Regions from separate parts of the Brachymonas moutaii (nom. illeg.) genome, predicted to be linked through region 1. Evidence: predicted binding sites of a transcription regulator. Region 1 holds the regulator's gene; each other region holds the start of a gene.
What was found. The regulator sigma-54, encoded in region 1, starts transcription at its own class of promoters, with help from an activator protein. The targets are predictions, from matches to a motif close to TGGCANGNAANCTGCTTT.
Positions count from the first base shown of each region.

Region 2: the regulator sigma-54 is predicted to act here: its motif matches at 3,544-3,561, upstream of ACP2WS_RS09775 (formate/nitrite transporter family protein).
Region 3: the regulator sigma-54 is predicted to act here: its motif matches at 4,021-4,038, upstream of glnA (type I glutamate--ammonia ligase).

Region 1 is NZ_JBNGEN010000007.1:74,573-80,298, forward strand. Features, by position in the region: gene putA (trifunctional transcriptional regulator/proline dehydrogenase/L-glutamate gamma-semialdehyde dehydrogenase) at 1-509, shown strand, start outside; gene ACP2WS_RS08995 (benzoate/H(+) symporter BenE family transporter) at 706-1,914, shown strand; gene lptA (lipopolysaccharide transport periplasmic protein LptA) at 2,000-2,683, shown strand; gene lptB (LPS export ABC transporter ATP-binding protein) at 2,680-3,501, shown strand; gene rpoN (RNA polymerase factor sigma-54) at 3,559-5,274, shown strand; gene ACP2WS_RS09015 (hypothetical protein) at 5,475-5,726, opposite strand, start outside.
Region 2 is NZ_JBNGEN010000008.1:93,834-99,559, forward strand. Features, by position in the region: gene ACP2WS_RS09765 (M48 family metallopeptidase) at 1-244, shown strand, start outside; gene uvrA (excinuclease ABC subunit UvrA) at 363-3,452, shown strand; gene ACP2WS_RS09775 (formate/nitrite transporter family protein) at 3,712-4,521, shown strand; gene ACP2WS_RS09780 (bifunctional protein-serine/threonine kinase/phosphatase) at 4,636-5,726, shown strand, end outside.
Region 3 is NZ_JBNGEN010000001.1:794,341-800,066, forward strand. Features, by position in the region: gene ntrC (nitrogen regulation protein NR(I)) at 73-1,713, shown strand; gene ACP2WS_RS03630 (hypothetical protein) at 1,810-2,355, opposite strand; gene glnA (type I glutamate--ammonia ligase) at 2,534-3,949, opposite strand; gene ACP2WS_RS03640 (competence/damage-inducible protein A) at 4,282-5,082, opposite strand; gene ACP2WS_RS03645 (EI24 domain-containing protein) at 5,236-5,726, opposite strand, start outside.

The sequences.
Region 1 (5,726 bases):
CGGCCACGCCGCTCCTCGCCGCGCCCTGGCGCCTGCCTGGGCCGACAGGGGAAAGCAACCGCTACCAGCTCCACCCGCGCGGCACCGTGTGGTGCATGCCGGCCACGCTGGCCGGGGCGCAGATGCAGCTCATGGCCGCGCTGGCTGCGGGCAACCGGGTGCTGTGGCAGGTGCGTGACGAGGCCCTCGCCTCCGAGCTGTGCGCCTGGCAGGCCGGTCTGCCGGTCGAGGTGCAGGAGGCTGCCGTGGTGGCCGGACCGCAGGCCAGCCTCGGCACGCACGCGGAGCCGGTGGCCGCCGTGCTCTTCGAGGGCGATGCCGACGTGCTCCTGCAGGTGCAGCAGGAGGTGGCCGGACGCGCCGGGGCACTGGTGCCGGTGTACGGGCTGTCCTCGGGCGAGGTGGCAGACGGAGCCTCGTGGGACCCCGTGCGCCTCGTCGCCGAGACCAGCCTGAGCATCAACACCGCCGCCGCAGGGGGCAACGCCAGCCTCATGACCATCGGCTGAGCCACTGGCCCTGGACGCCAGCCCGGCTCGCCGCCCCGGGCTGGCGTCTGGTCCCCTGCCGCAGGGGAGCTGGCACTGCACCTCCGGCACTCCCCCGGCCCGGCGCCGCTGCGCAGAACACCGGGCGTGCGGGGTGCCTGAGCGATGTCGACTTTCCTGCCACAATCGGGACTTTGCTTTTTGCAGGACGTCCGTCATGCACTGGACCCAACGTCTGTCGCCACTGCAGTTCGTGCGCGACTTCTCCCTGACGGCGTTTGTCGCAGGTTTCGTGGCCACCCTGGTGGGTTTCACCAGTTCGGTGGCCATCATCTTCCGGGCGGCGCAGGGCTTTGGCGCCACTCCCGCCGAAATCACCTCCTGGATCTGGGCCGTCTGCCTCGGGTGTGCCGTCTGCAGCATCCTGCCCTCGCTGTGGCTGCGCAAGCCGGTCATGATCGCCTGGTCCACCCCGGGGGCCGTGGTGCTCGCCACGGCGGCCGCCTCGGGGCAGTTCACCATGCCGGAAGCGGTGGGGGCCTTCATGGTCAGCTCCGCGCTCATCACCGTCTGCGGGTTCACGGGCTGGTTCGAGCGGGTCATGAACCGCATTCCCCTGTCGGTGGCGGCGGCCCTGCTCGCCGGGGTGCTGGCGCGGTTTTCCATGCAGGCATTCGCGGCAGCGGGGTCGGCCCCGGTGCTCGTCATCGGCATGCTGCTGGCCTACCTGCTCGGCAAGCGCCTGAGCCCGCGCTATGCGGTGGTGTGGACGCTGGCCGTCGGGGTGATGCTCGTCGCGCTCGGCGGGCACCTCTCGCTGCACGACCTGCATGCCGACTGGGCGCATCCGGTCTTCACGGCGCCGGTCTTTTCCATGGCAGCCATCACCAGCCTGGCGCTGCCGCTGTTCGTCGTCACCATGGCATCGCAGAACCTGCCGGGTGTGGCAGCCTTTCGTGCCGCCGGGTACGAGCTGCCCACGTCCGTGCTCGTCACCGTCACCGGCATGGTGGGGCTTGCCCTGGCGCCGCTGGGGTGCTATGCCATCAATTTCAGCGCCATCACCGCCTCCATCTGCATGGGCGATGAAGCCCATCCCGACCCCGATCGCCGCTACGTCGCCGCCGTGGTGTGGGGGCTGTGGATGCTGCTCATCGGCCTCTTCGGCACCGTGGTCACGGGCCTGCTCATGGCCTTTCCGCACGAGTTCATTGCCGCCATTGCAGGGCTTGCGCTGCTCTCGACCATTGCCAGCAGTCTCGTGACTGCGCTCGACGTGGCGCGCCACCGCGATGTGGCCGTCATCACCTTTCTCGTCACCCTCAGCGGGGTGGAGGTGGCTGGCGTGGGTTCGGCCTTCTGGGGCGTGGTGGCCGGGGTGGTGGCGCTCCTGGTGCAGGACTACATGCCCCGCCGACGCATCTGAACGGCTCTTCGGCCCGAGCCGCGCGGGAGGCATCCGGCATCGCTACAATGGACCATACGTCCAACGAGCAAGAATCGTGCCGAACATGAAACCGTTGTCCTCCGCCTTGCCGGCCCTCGCGCTGGCTGTCGCCTGCCTGGGTCTGGTGCAGACCGCCCACGCCGAGCTGGCCGACCGCGCCAAGCCCCTCAACATCGAGGCCGACGCCATGCGCTACGACGATGCGCACAAGATCACCACCTTCACCGGGCGGGTCGTGGCCACCAAGGGCACCATCGTGCTGCGTGCCGACAAGGTCGAGGTGCGCCAGGATCCGCAGGGCAACCAGTTCATGTACGCCGAAGGCAGCGCGGGCCACCAGGCCTTCATGCGCCAGAAGCGCGAGGGACTCAACGAGTACATCGAGGGCGAGGCCAACCGCATCGAGCGGGACGACAGAACCCAGATCGCGCGCCTCACCGGCAACGCCCGCATGCGCCGCCTCGTGGGCACCCAGCTCGCCGACGAAGTCCGTGGCGACACCATCGTCTACAACGACCTCACCGAGGTCTACAACGTGGCCGGCGGCCCCTCCACTGGCGCCGGGGGCGCTGCCGCAGGGGCCGTGCCGGCCGGCCGGGTGCGCGCCGTCATCAACCCCGTGGGGCAGAGCGGCGGCAAATCCGCGCTGCCCATGCCCGCCACCCGGGCCGCCAGCAAGGGGGCGCGCGCCGCGTCGGCTCCCGTCACCACCCTGCGCTCCAGCGCCACCATCGGAGGCCGCCCATGAGCGATGCCGCTCCCGTATCTGCTCCGGCCGCCGACCTCCGCTGCGAGGGCGGCAGCCAGGGCCGTCCGCCTGCCGACGGCAGCGAACTGTGCGTGCGCCACCTCCAGAAGGCCTACGGCCGCCGCCGCGTCGTCAAGGACGTGTCCCTGAGCGTGCGCAAGGGCGAAGTCGTGGGCCTGCTCGGGCCCAACGGAGCCGGCAAGACCACCTCCTTCTACATGATCGTCGGCCTCATCCGGGCCGACGGCGGCGCCATCTCCATCGACGGCCAGCCCGTCGAGGACCTGCCCATCCACCGCCGCTCACGCATGGGCCTGAGCTACCTGCCGCAGGAAGCCTCCATCTTCCGCAAGCTCAACGTCGAGGACAACATCCGCGCCGTGCTGGAGCTCCAGGTCGATGCCCACGGCAAGCCGCTCGACCGCGCCACCATCGACACCCAGCTCGATGCCCTGCTCGCCGACCTGCACATCACCCACCTGCGCGACACCCCCGCGCTCGCACTCTCCGGGGGCGAGCGCCGCCGGGTCGAAATCGCCCGTGCCCTTGCCAGCCAGCCGCGCTTCATCCTGCTCGACGAGCCCTTCGCCGGCATCGACCCCATCGCCGTCATCGAAATCCAGAAGATCATCGCCTTCCTCAAGGCGCGCGGCATCGGCGTGCTCATCACCGACCACAACGTGCGCGAAACCCTGGGCATCTGCGACCACGCCTACATCATCAGCGAAGGGGCCGTGCTCGCCTCGGGCACGCCCGAGCAGATCGTCTCCAACGCCGAAGTGCGCCGTGTCTACCTCGGCGAACACTTCCGCATGTGAGCGGACTCCGTCCATGAGCCGCTTCCCGCTGTACCTTCCGAAGCCGCCCTCCGTGCCATGAAAGCAGGACTGCAGCTGCGCACCGCGCAGAACCTCTCCCTCACGCCGCAACTCCAGCAGTCCATCCGCCTGCTGCAGATCTCCACGCTCGACATGCAGCAGGAGATCGACCAGATGCTGGCCGACAACCCCTTCCTGGAGCAGGACACCAGCGCCGAGGACGCGGCAGCCTCCGAGTCGGAGCCCGACGCTGCTGGCCACGCATCCGGCGATGTCGATGCCACCACCGGCCCCAGCGCAGAGGCAGGCAGTGACGACGGCATGGGCGCCACAGCCGAAGGCGGCTACGACGACCCCGAAGGCGCCGACGCCCCCGACACCAGCGAAGTCCTCTCCAGCGACGCCCCCGACCACACCGACCTCGCCAACGCCCAGACCGACGACTGGAGCGCCGGCTCCACCCGCGACGACAGCCCCGCCACCTCGGGCGACGACGAAGTCCTCTCCAGCAGCAGCGACGGCGACGACGACTGGGACAGTCTGCGCGTGAGCAGCGCCGGCAGCAGCCATGACGACGACGAGGACGAGCCCTCCGCCATCGAGCGCGCCGGCTGCCACGAAAGCCTGCAGGACTGCCTGCACCGACAGGCCCTGGCCCTGCGCCTCGACACCAGCGAACAGGCCGCGCTGTACTTCCTCATCGAATCCCTCGACGACGACGGCTACCTCGAAGACACCCTCGGCGAACTCGCCCAGAGCCTGCAGGAGCGCAACCCCACCGGCGACCCCGAACGCGACGCCGAGGAGCACGCCGAACTCCTCCACCACCTCACCATGGCCCTGCGCCTGCTTCAGTCGCTCGACCCCGTCGGCGTCGGCGCGCGCGACCTGGCCGAATGCCTGCAGCTCCAGCTGCGTGCCCTCGACATCCCCGACGCCGACACCCCCCGCCTGCTCGCGCGCGAAGTCGCCCTCGACGTCTGCCGCCAGCCGCTCGACTACCTCGCCCGGCGCGACGTGCGCGGCCTCGGCAAGCTGCTGCCCTATTCGGCCGCGCACCTGCGCAGCGCCATGCAGCTCATCGCCACCCTCGAACCCAAGCCCGGCCGCGCCTTTGCCCAGACCGAGCGCAACATCGTCATCCCCGACGTGCTCGTGCGCGCCAACCAGGGCCGCGACGCCGCCAGCCGCCCCTGGAGCGTGCAGCTCAACCCCGCCGTCATGCCCCGCGTGCGCGTGCAGGAGATGTACGCCAGCGCCCTGCGCCACCACAAGGGCGAAGGCATCCAGGCCCTGCAGCAGCGCCTGCAGGAAGCCCGCTGGATGGTCAAGAGCATCCAGCAGCGCTTCGACACCATCCTGCGCGTGAGCACCGCCATCGTCGAGCGCCAGCACCGCTTCTTCGAGCAGGGCGTGCTGGCCATGGAACCCCTCGTCCTGCGCGAAATCGCCGACGAACTCGGCCTGCACGAATCCACCGTCAGCCGCGTCACCAGCGCCAAATACATGAGCACCCCCTGGGGCACCTTCGAGCTCAAGTACTTTTTCGCCTCGGGCCTCGCCAGCGAAGACGGCAGCACCACCAGCAGCACCGCCGTGCGCGCCATGATCGGGAAACTCATCGCCGACGAACCCCCCGCCAAGCCCCTCAGCGACAACCGCCTCTGCGAACTCCTCCAGGAACGCGGCGTCCAGTGCGCCCGCCGCACCGTAGCCAAATACCGCGAAGCCCTGCGCATCCCCCCAGCCCATCTGCGCAAGGTGCTGGGGTAGGGGAACGTTTCAAGCAACTCCGCCAACTGGCAACTCGCTACGACAAATTCGCCACACGCTTCAATGCCTTTCTGCAACTCGCATGCGCATTCATCTGGCTAATGTGAACACGCCCTAGTCGCCCGCCGCTGGCACGGCGATGGAGATGGCGACGTGCGCGGCTACGTGTCGAACACGCGCCAGACCTCGCATGCTGCGCTTCACCTTGGGCTCGCCTTGTCAAGATAGTTGACCAGGCTTTGCGACATGACAAGGGCGTGGGCCATCAGCGCATTTACCAGATTCTCGTGCCTGTTGATGTCCATGGAGAGCCCGCCAGCTTGGAAGATTGGCTGTTCGACCAAAACGATCACGCCGGCCACGTCGCCGCCACCGACATAGCTGGCGATCTGGGCCCTGGCCGCGGGCTCCCGGGCCTTATCGCCCGCCAAATTGGCCCACTTGAGAACGTC
Region 2 (5,726 bases), on a different contig from region 1:
GCTCAACATGGGATATTCGCGCGGTGCCGAGCACCAGGCCGATGTGTATTCCGTGCGCTTCATGCGGGCAGCGGGCATTTCGCCGCAGGCCATGGTGCGGTTCTTCGAGCGCATGCAGGCCCTGTCGCACGAGAAGGGGGCGGCCTCGCGCCCGTCGCGGCTGGGCATCGCGTTTTCGAGCCATCCGGCCACGATCGACCGCATTGCCTTCTTCCAGGCGGCGGCGCGGGGAGCGCAGCCGTAGGCGCGCCACGGTGGCCGGAGGGTAGCGATATCCGTCTGTTTCCGTCCACGCGACAGGCGGACTATGATTGCCGGTTGCCTTCTGTTTTTTCCGGCACTCAGCCCGCCGGCCCCGCCGCATGCCTGCCAAGAAAACCTCTTCCCCGTCTGCTTCCGTTTCCGCCCCTGCCGCCACCGACTCGGGGACCGCACGGCCCGCAGCCCTGCGTGCGCCGCATGCGCTCACGCACATCAGTGTGCGGGGGGCGCGCACGCACAACCTGCGCGACATCGACCTCGACATTCCGCGCCACGCCCTGGTGGTGATCACAGGGCTGTCGGGCTCTGGCAAGTCGAGCCTGGCCTTCGACACGCTCTATGCCGAAGGGCAGCGGCGCTATGTGGAGAGCCTGTCGACCTATGCGCGGCAGTTCCTGCAGCTCATGGACAAGCCCGACGTGGACCTGATCGAGGGGCTGTCGCCCGCAATTTCCATCGAGCAGAAGGCGACCAGCCACAACCCGCGCTCGACCGTGGGCACGGTCACCGAGATCCATGACTACCTGCGGCTGCTGTTTGCCCGTGCGGGCACGCCCTACTGCCCGGATCACCACCTGCCGCTGCAGGCGCAGACGGTGAGCCAGATGGTCGATGCCGTGCTCGGCCTGCCCGAGGACATGCGCGTGATGGTGCTCGCGCCGGTGGCGCGCGAGCGCAAGGGCGAATTCGCCGATCTGTTCGAGCAGATGCAGGCGCAGGGCTATGTGCGCTTTCGCGTCGACGGCGAGATCGTGGACAGCGAGCGCATTCCCGCACTGGTCAAGACCGAGAAGCACGACATCGACGTGGTGGTGGACCGGCTCAAGGTACGGGCCGACGCCCGCCAGCGGCTGGCCGAGAGCTTCGAGGCTGCGCTGCGCCTGGCGGATGGCCGCGCCATCGCCATGGAAATGGACAGCGGCCGCGAGCACGCCTACCACGCGCGCTATGCCTGTCCGGTGTGCAACTACAGCCTCTCGGAGCTCGAACCGCGCCTGTTCTCGTTCAACTCGCCCGTGGGGGCCTGTCCGGCCTGCGACGGCATCGGCTCGGTGGAGGTGTTCGACCCCGAGCGCGTGGTGGCCTTTCCGAGCCTGAGCCTGGCCAGCGGGGCCATCCGGGGCTGGGACCGGCGCAATCCGCATTACTTCCCGCTGCTCGACAGCGTGTGCCGGCACTACGGCGCCGATGTGGAGGCGCCCTTCGAGTCGCTGCCGGAACGGGTTCGGCAGGTGGTGCTCTACGGCTCTGGCGAGGAGGCCATCGCCTTCACCTACCAGGCCGAGGGCCGGGGCGGCAAGGCCCGCGAGGTGGTGAAGGAGCATCCCTTCGAGGGGGTGATCCCGAACATGGAGCGGCGCTTCCGCGAAACCGATTCGGCCGTGGTGCGCGAAGATCTGGCCCGCTACCGGCAGATCCAGCCCTGTCCCGCCTGCCACGGCACGCGCCTGCGCCGCGAGGCGCGCCACGTGTATGTGGGCGAGGGCGAACAGCGCCGCGCGATTTACGAAATCAGCCGGGCCACGCTGGGCGATGCGCTCGCCTACTTCCGCACCCTGCAGTGGCAGGGCGCCAAGGCCGAGATCGCTGCCAAGGTGGTGCGCGAGATCGCCAACCGGCTCGGCTTTCTCAACGACGTGGGGCTCAACTACCTGAGCCTCGACCGCAGTGCGGAGACGCTCTCGGGCGGCGAGGCCCAGCGCATCCGGCTCGCCTCGCAGATCGGCTCGGGGCTCACGGGCGTCATGTATGTGCTCGACGAGCCCAGCATCGGCCTGCACCAGCGCGACAACGACCGCCTCATCGCCACGCTGCAGCATCTGCGCGATCTGGGCAACAGCGTGCTCGTGGTGGAGCACGACGAGGACATGATTCGCGCCGCCGACTGGGTGGTGGACATGGGCCCCGGGGCGGGCGTGCACGGCGGCCGCGTGATGGCACAGGGCACCGTGGACGACCTGCTCGCCTCGCCCGACTCGCTCACCGGCCGCTATCTGGCGGGCACCCTGCGCATCGAAGTGCCCGCGCACCGGGTGGCCTGGCTGCCGGAGCGGGCCGCCAGCGCGCCCGTGCCGGCCCGGAAGACGCCCCGCTTTGCCTCTGCCCGGCCTGCCGGCGGCAGCGACAGGGACATAGACAGTGCCGCCGAGACCGCAAACACCCCCGCTGCGGGCCCCCATGCCGGCCTGCAGAAAATCACCATCGTCGGCGCGCACGGACACAACCTGCACGAGGTCACGGTGGACATTCCGGTCGGCCTCATGACCTGCGTGACCGGCGTGTCCGGCTCGGGCAAGTCCACCCTGGTCAACGACACCCTCTATGCCGCAGCGGCCCAGACCATCCACCGCGCGCACACCGAGCCCGCCCCGCACGAGGCCATCGAGGGGCTGGAGCAGTTCGACAAGGTCATCAACGTCGACCAGAGCCCCATCGGGCGCACCCCGCGCAGCAACCCGGCCACCTACACCGGCCTGTTCACCGCCATCCGCGAGCTCATGGCCGAGGTGCCCATGGCGCGCGAGCGCGGCTACGGGCCGGGGCGCTTCTCGTTCAACGTGGCCGGGGGCCGCTGCGAGGCCTGCCAGGGCGACGGCATGGTGAAGGTGGAAATGCACTTTCTGCCCGACGTGTACGTGCCCTGCGACGTCTGCCACGGCAAGCGCTACAACCGCGAGACGCTGGAGGTGCAGTACAAGGGCCGCAACATCGCCGACATTCTGGACATGACGGTGGAGGAGGCCTATGCCTTCCTGGGCGCGGTGCCCACCATCGCGCGCAAGCTGCAGACGCTGCTGGACGTGGGCCTGTCCTACATCCGGCTCGGGCAGAGTGCCACCACCCTCTCGGGCGGCGAGGCCCAGCGCGTCAAGCTCGCCTTCGAGCTCTCGCGCCGCGACACCGGCCACACGCTCTACATCCTCGACGAGCCCACCACGGGCCTGCACTTCGCCGACATTGCGCTGCTGCTCAGGGTGCTGCACCAGCTGCGCGATGCAGGCAACACCATCGTGATCATCGAGCACAACCTCGACGTCATCAAGACCGCCGACTGGATCATCGACATGGGCCCCGAAGGCGGGGCAGGTGGCGGCACCGTGGTGGCGCAGGGCACGCCCGAGCAGGTCGCCGCAGTGCCCGAGAGCCACACCGGCCGCTATCTGGGGCGGCTGCTGCGCTCCCGCGCCTGAACGGCGCTTGCGCTTGCGCTTGCCCCGCGTTCGCCACCACGCTCACCCTGAACGCTCCCCCGCAGCGCCTCTGCGGGTTTCCCCTCGAAACTGGCATGCAATCTGCATGTATGGCCTCACCCTGGGCCCATCGGTGGGCTCAGGGCGGAAAAACGCCCTGTTTTTCCGCCATGGCGCACCGGATTCGCCCCCATGCGGGCACCGCCGGTGCATCGAATCCGGCGCGATGCCCCATTCCGATCCAGAGGAGAACCCCAAGATGTCGTATCTGTCACCCACCGAATTCGTCACCAAGATGGTGGACGCGGGCGAATCCAAGATCTTCATGTCCACGCGCGACACGCTGATCCGTGCCTTCATGGCCGGTGCCATCCTGGCCCTGGCCGCCTGCTTTGCCGTGACCATCAACGTCCAGACCGGCCAACCCCTGCTGGGCGCGGTGCTGTTCCCGGTGGGCTTCTGCATCCTGTACCTGCTCGGCTTCGACCTGCTCACGGGCGTGTTCACCCTGGCGCCGCTCGCGCTGCTCGACCGCCGCCCCGGCGTGACGCTCGGCGGCGTGCTGCGCAACTGGGGGCTGGTGTTCGTGGGCAACTTCGCGGGCGCCCTGCTCGTGGCGCTGATCATGGCCATCATCTTCACCTACGGCTTCACCACGCCCCCGTCCATCGTGGGCCAGAAGATCGGCGGCATCGGCGAAGGCCGCACGCTGGGCTACGCCGCCCACGGCGCAGCCGGCATGCTGACGCTGTTCCTGCGCGCCGTGCTGTGCAACTGGATGGTCTCCACCGGCGTGGTGGGCGCCATGCTCTCGACCCATGTGTCGGGCAAGGTCATCGCCATGTGGATGCCGATCATGGTGTTCTTCTACATGGGCTTCGAGCACTCGGTGGTGAACATGTTCCTGTTCCCGTCCGGCCTGATGATGGGCGGCAAGTTCTCGGTGGCCGACTACATGATCTGGAACGAAATCCCCACCGCGCTGGGCAATCTGGTGGGCGGCATCACCTTTGTGGGGCTGACGCTGTACTCCACCCATGTGCGCACGGCCCCCAAGCGCGTGGCCTGAACCGCCTCCGCCGTCTGCCTGACTGACTCTGACTGATCCACGGATGCCGACCGCGCGGCAGGGCACCGAACCAGCCCCTCGCTGCCGCGCGGCCGCTCCCACAGGCCCTCACACATGACTGCCGCCACCGCCTCTCCCGCGCTGCTGCGCATCTCGGTGGGCCAGTGCACCGAGGCAGGCCGCAAGCCGCTCAACCAGGACAGCGTGGGCGCCCGCATCGCGCAGGGCGCCCTGCTGGAGCGCAAGGGCGTGGTCTGCGCGGTGGCCGACGGCATCAGCAGCAGCCCTGTGAGTCACCTGGCCAGCGAGACCGCCGTCACGGGATTTCTGGCCGACTACTACAGCACCCCCGACACCTGGAGCGTCCAGACCTCGGCCGAACGGGTGCTGGTGGCCCTGAACGCATGGCTCCATGCGCAGAGCCGCGCCGGGGAATTCCGCTACGAACGCGACAAGGGCCATGTCTGCACCTTCAGCGCCCTGGTGCTGCGCTCGGCCACGGCCCACCTCTTCCATGTGGGCGACAGCCGCATCTACCGCCTGAGCGCCGACGGCCTGGAGCAGCTCACGCAGGACCATCGCGTCACCGTATCGGCCGAAGAAAGCTACCTGGGCCGCGCTCTCGGGGCCGACTCGCAGGTGCGCATCGACTACCTGGCCCTGCCCCTGGCGGCGGGCGACATCTACCTGCTGGCCACCGACGGTGCCTATGCCCACCTGAGCGAAGCCGACATCCGGCAGACGCTGGCCGCCTGTGCCGGTGATCTGCAGGAAGCCGCCCAGCGCCTCGTGCAGCAGGCACTGGACGCTGGCAGCACCGACAACCTGAGCCTGCAGCTCGTGCGGGTGGATACCCTGCCCGCCCCCGATGCCCCCGACCGGCAGCAGCAGCGCCTGACCCTGCCCGTTCCGGAGCTCAAATCCGGCCTGCGCCTGGACGGCTATCGGCTGGTGCGCCCGCTGCACGTGACCAGCCGCAGCCATCTGTTTCTGGCGGAGGACGAAGCCACCGGCTGCCGCGTGGCGATCAAGGCCCCCTCGGTGGAGATGCGCGAGAACGCCGCCTTTCTGGAACGGCTGCAGCTGGAGGAATGGGTGGCCCGCCGCATCCACGACCCCCATGTGGTCGGGGCCGCCTTTCCCGAGCGCCGGCGCACCGCGCTATACACCGCGCTCGAATTCGTCGAGGGCCAGACCCTGACTCA
Region 3 (5,726 bases), on a different contig from region 1:
GCCGCCAGGGCATCGCACCGATATGCACCATAATTGTGCAAAATGCCACAGGATTGCGAGGCCAAGGTGACAATGAAATCAATCTGGATCGTGGATGACGACGAGTCCATCCGCTTCGTGCTGCAGAAGGCGCTGGCGCGCGACCAGCTTCCCGTGACGAGCTTCTCGTGCCCCAGCCAGGTGCTGGCCGCACTCGACAAGCCCGCCCAGTATGGCCAGCCCCTGGTGCTGGTCAGCGACATCCGCATGCCGGATCCGGAGGGCCTCTCGGGACTGGACCTGCTCAACCGCGTGCAGGAGCGCCTGCCCGCACTGCCCGTCATCGTGATGACGGCGTTTTCCGACCTTGACAGCGCCGTATCGGCCTTTCAGGGCGGTGCCTTCGAATACCTGCCCAAACCCTTCGATGTGCCCAAGGCCGTCGAGCTCATTCGCCGTGCCGCCCAGGAAAGCCAGCGCGAGGAATTCACCGAAGAGGCCGACGAAAACGTCATGCCCCAGGAAATCCTGGGACAGGCCCCTGCCATGCAGGATGTGTTCCGCGCCATCGGCCGCCTCAGCCAGAGCCATGTGACGGTGCTGGTCACCGGTGCGAGCGGCACGGGCAAGGAGCTGGTGGCCCGTGCCCTGCACCGCCATTCCCCCCGCGCCAAGGGCCCCTTCGTCGCCATCAACACGGCCGCCATTCCCAAGGACCTGCTCGAAAGCGAACTTTTCGGCCACGAGCGAGGCTCTTTCACTGGCGCACAGGCCCAGCGCCGTGGACGCTTCGAACAGGCCGAAGGCGGCACCCTCTTCCTCGACGAAATCGGCGACATGCCCTTCGAGCTGCAGACACGCCTGCTGCGTGTGCTCAGCGATGGGCACTTCTACCGTGTCGGTGGCCACAGCGCCATCAAGGCCAACGTCCGCATCATCGCCGCCACGCACCAGAATCTGGAAGACCGCGTGCGCCTGGGCGAATTCCGCGAGGATCTCTTCCACCGCCTCAACGTGATCCGTCTGCGTTTGCCGGCCCTGCATGAACGCCGGGAAGATGTCCCCATTTTGGTGCGTCATTTTCTCCAAACCAGTGCCCAGCAGCTGGGCGTCGAACCCAAGCGGCTCAGCGACGAGGCCATGCAGCGCCTCTCCGCCTTCAGCTTTCCGGGCAATGTGCGCCAGCTCGAAAACATCTGCCACTGGCTGACCGTCATGTCCCCGTCGCAGATCGTCGAGGTCAAGGATCTCCCTCCCGAAGTCCTTACCGAATCGGCCACTGCAGGCGCCCCGGCCCCCTCGGCAGCCTCCGATGCCGCACTGTCCTTCAACACGGCCCCTGCTGCCCTGCGCTCTTCGCTGCCCCCCGAAGGCACGGACACAACTGCATCAGGCAGTCCGTCGGTCTCAGGCGGTACGGTGATCCCCGTCTCCGCTCCGGTGGCCGAGCCCATGTCGCTGCCACAAGGCTGGCCCACCACCGATGGACATGCCCTGATGGACCTCACCCAAACCCTGGCGACAGACTGGAAGCAGGGCCTGGCCCATGCAGCCCAGCTGCTGCTCGAGCAGGGACGAAACGACATCTGGGAAGCGCTCATCGGCGAATGCGAACGCACCCTCATCCGCACGGCCCTGCATTCGACGCACCAGCGCCGCATCGAGGCTGCTCACCGGCTGGGCATCGGGCGCAACACCATCACGCGCAAGATTCAGGAACTCGGGCTGGAATAACAAAAACCGCGCAGCAGGTCAAAAGCCTGCAGCGCGGTTGCGTCCTGCAAAGGGAGCATGGCAGGAAGGCGAAGTCTCTCCCTGCATCACGCAGTCTTACCCGCCCGCACGTCCCAGTTCGCGGCGCAGCCCTGCCAGATCGCTCTCGGCACGCTGGATGCTGGCACGCAGGCCCGCCACACGTTCCAGGTACTTCTGGTAGTTGTGCGTTTCAGAGCCCATGCGCTCAGGCTCGCCGTTGTTGTATTCCCGGCGCAGATCGGCCAGCTTCTGGGTCGTGCGCTGCCACTCGGCCTGCAGAATGGCGCGAGCCCCTGCCTCGCGGGTACGCTGGGTCGTATCCTCGATGCGCCGTGGCGTGGGGGTGTTGCTCAGAGGAGCAGGACGGCTCTGCGCACGCATGCGCGGACTCGCCACTGCAGGCACCACGGATGCACTGCCCCCCGTCACCCCATGAATCGTTCCACCCCGCACCACGGTCACATTGCCGCCACGCAGGGCTACACATCCCCCCTGACGGATGCGCTCGGCACTGTTGGTGTATTCGTTGCCACACCGATAGATACGGCTCTGTGCCTGGGCAGGCAGCACGGCTCCCACGCCCAGCACTCCCAACGACAAGAGCAATCCCAGTTTCTTCATGCTTGACTCTCTCGACTTCCGTCAATGACCAGATGGACAACGCACACCACCCATCGACTGACCAGTGGTGACATGAGTATCTGACAGTTACAAAGAAAAACCAAGAGACACTGTCCAGGTTTTACATTTCGGGCAACAAAAAAGCGGCTTGCGCCGCTTTTTTGCGAATACCACCGGCTTACAGCGAGTAGTACATTTCGAACTCAACCGGGTGCGGCTGAATGCGCAGCTTGTTCACTTCGCTCATCTTGAGCTCAATGTAGGCGTCGAGCATGCTGTCGGTGAAGACACCGCCCTTGGTCAGGAACGCACGGTCCTTGTCCAGCTCTTCGAGGGCCTGATCCAGGCTGTGGCAGACGGTCGGCACCAGCTTGTCCTCTTCGGGCGGCAGATGGTACAGATCCTTGGTGGCAGCCTCTCCGGGGTGGATCTTGTTTTCCACGCCATCCAGACCGGCCATCAGCAGGGCAGCAAAGCCCAGGTAGGGGTTCATCATCGGGTCGGGGAAACGGGCCTCGACGCGACGTGCCTTGTCGCTCATCACGTGCGGAATGCGGATGGAGGCAGAGCGGTTGCGGCTGGAGTAAGCCAGCTTCACGGGAGCCTCGAAGTGCGGCACCAGACGCTTGTAGCTGTTGGTGGAGGGGTTGGTGATGGCGTTCAGGGCGCGTGCGTGCTTGATGATGCCGCCGATGTAGTAGATGGCGAAATCGGACAGGCCTGCATAGCCGTTGCCTGCGAACAGGTTCTTGCCATCCTTCCAGACGGACTGGTGCACGTGCATGCCGCTGCCGTTGTCACCTGCATAGGGCTTGGGCATGAAGGTTGCGGTCTTGCCATAGGCGTTGGCCACGTTCCACACCACATACTTCTGGAGCTGGGTCCAGTCGGCGCGCTGCACCAGCGTGCTGAACTTGGTACCGATCTCGTTCTGGCCTGCGCCCGCCACTTCGTGGTGGAACACTTCGACCGGAATGCCCAGGGATTCGAGGATCATGACCATCTCGGCGCGCATGTCCTGCGTGCTGTCGACGGGGGGAACGGGGAAGTAGCCGCCCTTGATGGTGGGACGGTGGCCCTTGTTGCCGCCGTCGAAGTCGCGGCCGCTGTTCCAGGGAGCCTCGTACTCATCGATTTCGTACATGGTGCGGCCCATTTCGGTACTGAAGCGCACGCCATCGAAGATGAAGAATTCGGGTTCAGGTCCGAAGTAGGCGGCATCGCCCAGGCCGGAAGCCTTGAGGTACGCTTCAGCGCGCTTGGCGATGGAGCGGGGATCGCGGTCATAGGCCTTGCCGTCGCCCGGTTCGAGCACGTCACAGGTCAGCACCAGCGTCGTTTCCTCGAAGAAGGGGTCGACCACCGCAGTTTCTGCATCGGGCATGAGCAGCATGTCGGATGCTTCGATGCCCTTCCAGCCTGCGACGGAGGAACCGTCGAACGCGTGGCCTTCGGAGAACTTGCCCTCGTCAAAGGCGGAGATGGGCACGGTCACGTGCTGCTCCTTGCCACGGGTGTCGGTGAAGCGGAAGTCGACAAACTTGACCTCGTTCTCCTTCACCATGCTCATCACTTCAGCGACGGTTTTTGCCATCTGGAATCTCCTCAAGAGGGTTACACAATTATTCAGAAAACCAACTTCATGGCGGCCTGCGGCGCAACGGGCATGCACAAAACGTGCCAACGTACCATGAGACAGGAATGTACACAGGATGCTCCGTGCACTCCGATACCCCGCCGGGGACTCGAAGGGGAACCGCCTTTACGGTCATTTCGTCCACCTGCTATTGTGCCTTGTGTTGCGGTTTTTTCCTGCCTCCGGGTTGACCGGCCGCAAAAAAACGGAAGGGTTCGCCCGCGTGATTCCCTCTGAAGACGGCAACCGAAAGGCACCACAAAAAGGCATTTGCACCAAACAGGTGCAAATCATCGGCGCAATTCGGGGCCCAGATCACATCCCATGGCGCCAAGGCTGCGCACCATGTCCTCAAAGGCCGCATCCACCGCCTGCTGATCCCCTCCCTTGACCCCCAGATCGATGTGCGGGCCATATACGGGGTGATCCACGCTCGGCAGGCTGAAGACCTTGATGCCGGGATAGGTGGCCTCCAGCCGCTCCATCAGGGGAGTCAGGGCCGCCTCGTAGGCCTTGCGCACGATGATGGAACGCTCCACCCAATGGCGCCTTTCGAACCAGTGTGCATAGAACGTGTCGAGCACCCATTCCATCATGGGCCACGCCATGACCGGGAAACCCGGCATGAAGTGCACATGTCCGACCGAAAACCCGGCAATGCGGTTGTAAGGATTGGGAATGATGCTGGCCCCCTCTGGGAACATGGCCATCTGGAGACGCTGGAGATTGTCGGCACGCTCTTCGTCGAAAGGTTCGCCCTTTTCGCTGGCCACGTCGCGCATGCGCGCCAGTATCTGCGCCCGGGCAGCCGGGTGCATGGCGAGCGGAACGCCCAGTGCTTCTGCCGCAGCCTGCCGCGTGTGGTCATCCGGGGTGGCGCCAATGCCGCCACAGCTGAACACCACATCGCCACTGGCAAATGACCGCCGCAGCTGATCGGCGATGCGTGCACGGTCGTCCCCGATCATGTGCACATAGGACAGTGCCAGACCCCGCGCGCCCAGCAGCTCGATGGCCTTGGGCACATGCTTGTCGGCACGCCGGCCCGACAGCAGCTCGTCCCCCAGGACCAGCAGCCCGAAAGTGGGCATCGAGGCGTGGGGAGCAGGCGGAACCACTCCCTCTGGCAAGGAGCCAGTCTGAAGGGATTCAGTCGATATTGCGGATGCAGGTGAATTCATGTTTTCTCCCGATGAAAGTTCCCGTTTGGCCGAGGGCGGCAGGCGTTCCACAGCCCTGCCAGGTCAAAGACGCGACACGAGGCCCCTGCCTTGCTGGGGCCCACCCTCGTCCATGGTACGCGCCGAGACATCGATGACGTCCATTGCGGCGGTTCTGGCTGCCTGCTCGGCATCGGCAGCAAGACGCATCTGCTGCAGCACTGCCAGGCAGTAATGGGCAAACCACAGGGAGGAAAAGGCAAAGACCAGCGCATAGATCCACACGGCCACCGGCACCAGCAACACAAAGGCCACGGCAAAGAATGCCACCGAACTCCACACGACCCCGGGCGCTGCCCCCAGCAGTCCGACGATGATGCCCATGACCAGCAATTCCACGTGATGGCTGCGCATGAGGGCCCGCCTCTCCTCGCGGGAAGCAAAATCTGCCAGGGTGTCGTAGGCCATGACGCGATAGGTGAGCCAGCCCCAGATGAGCGGCGGCACGATCAGCACCAGGGGGGGCACGAACCACAGGGGAATGCTCAGTCCCAACGCCACCAGCGCCAGCGCGG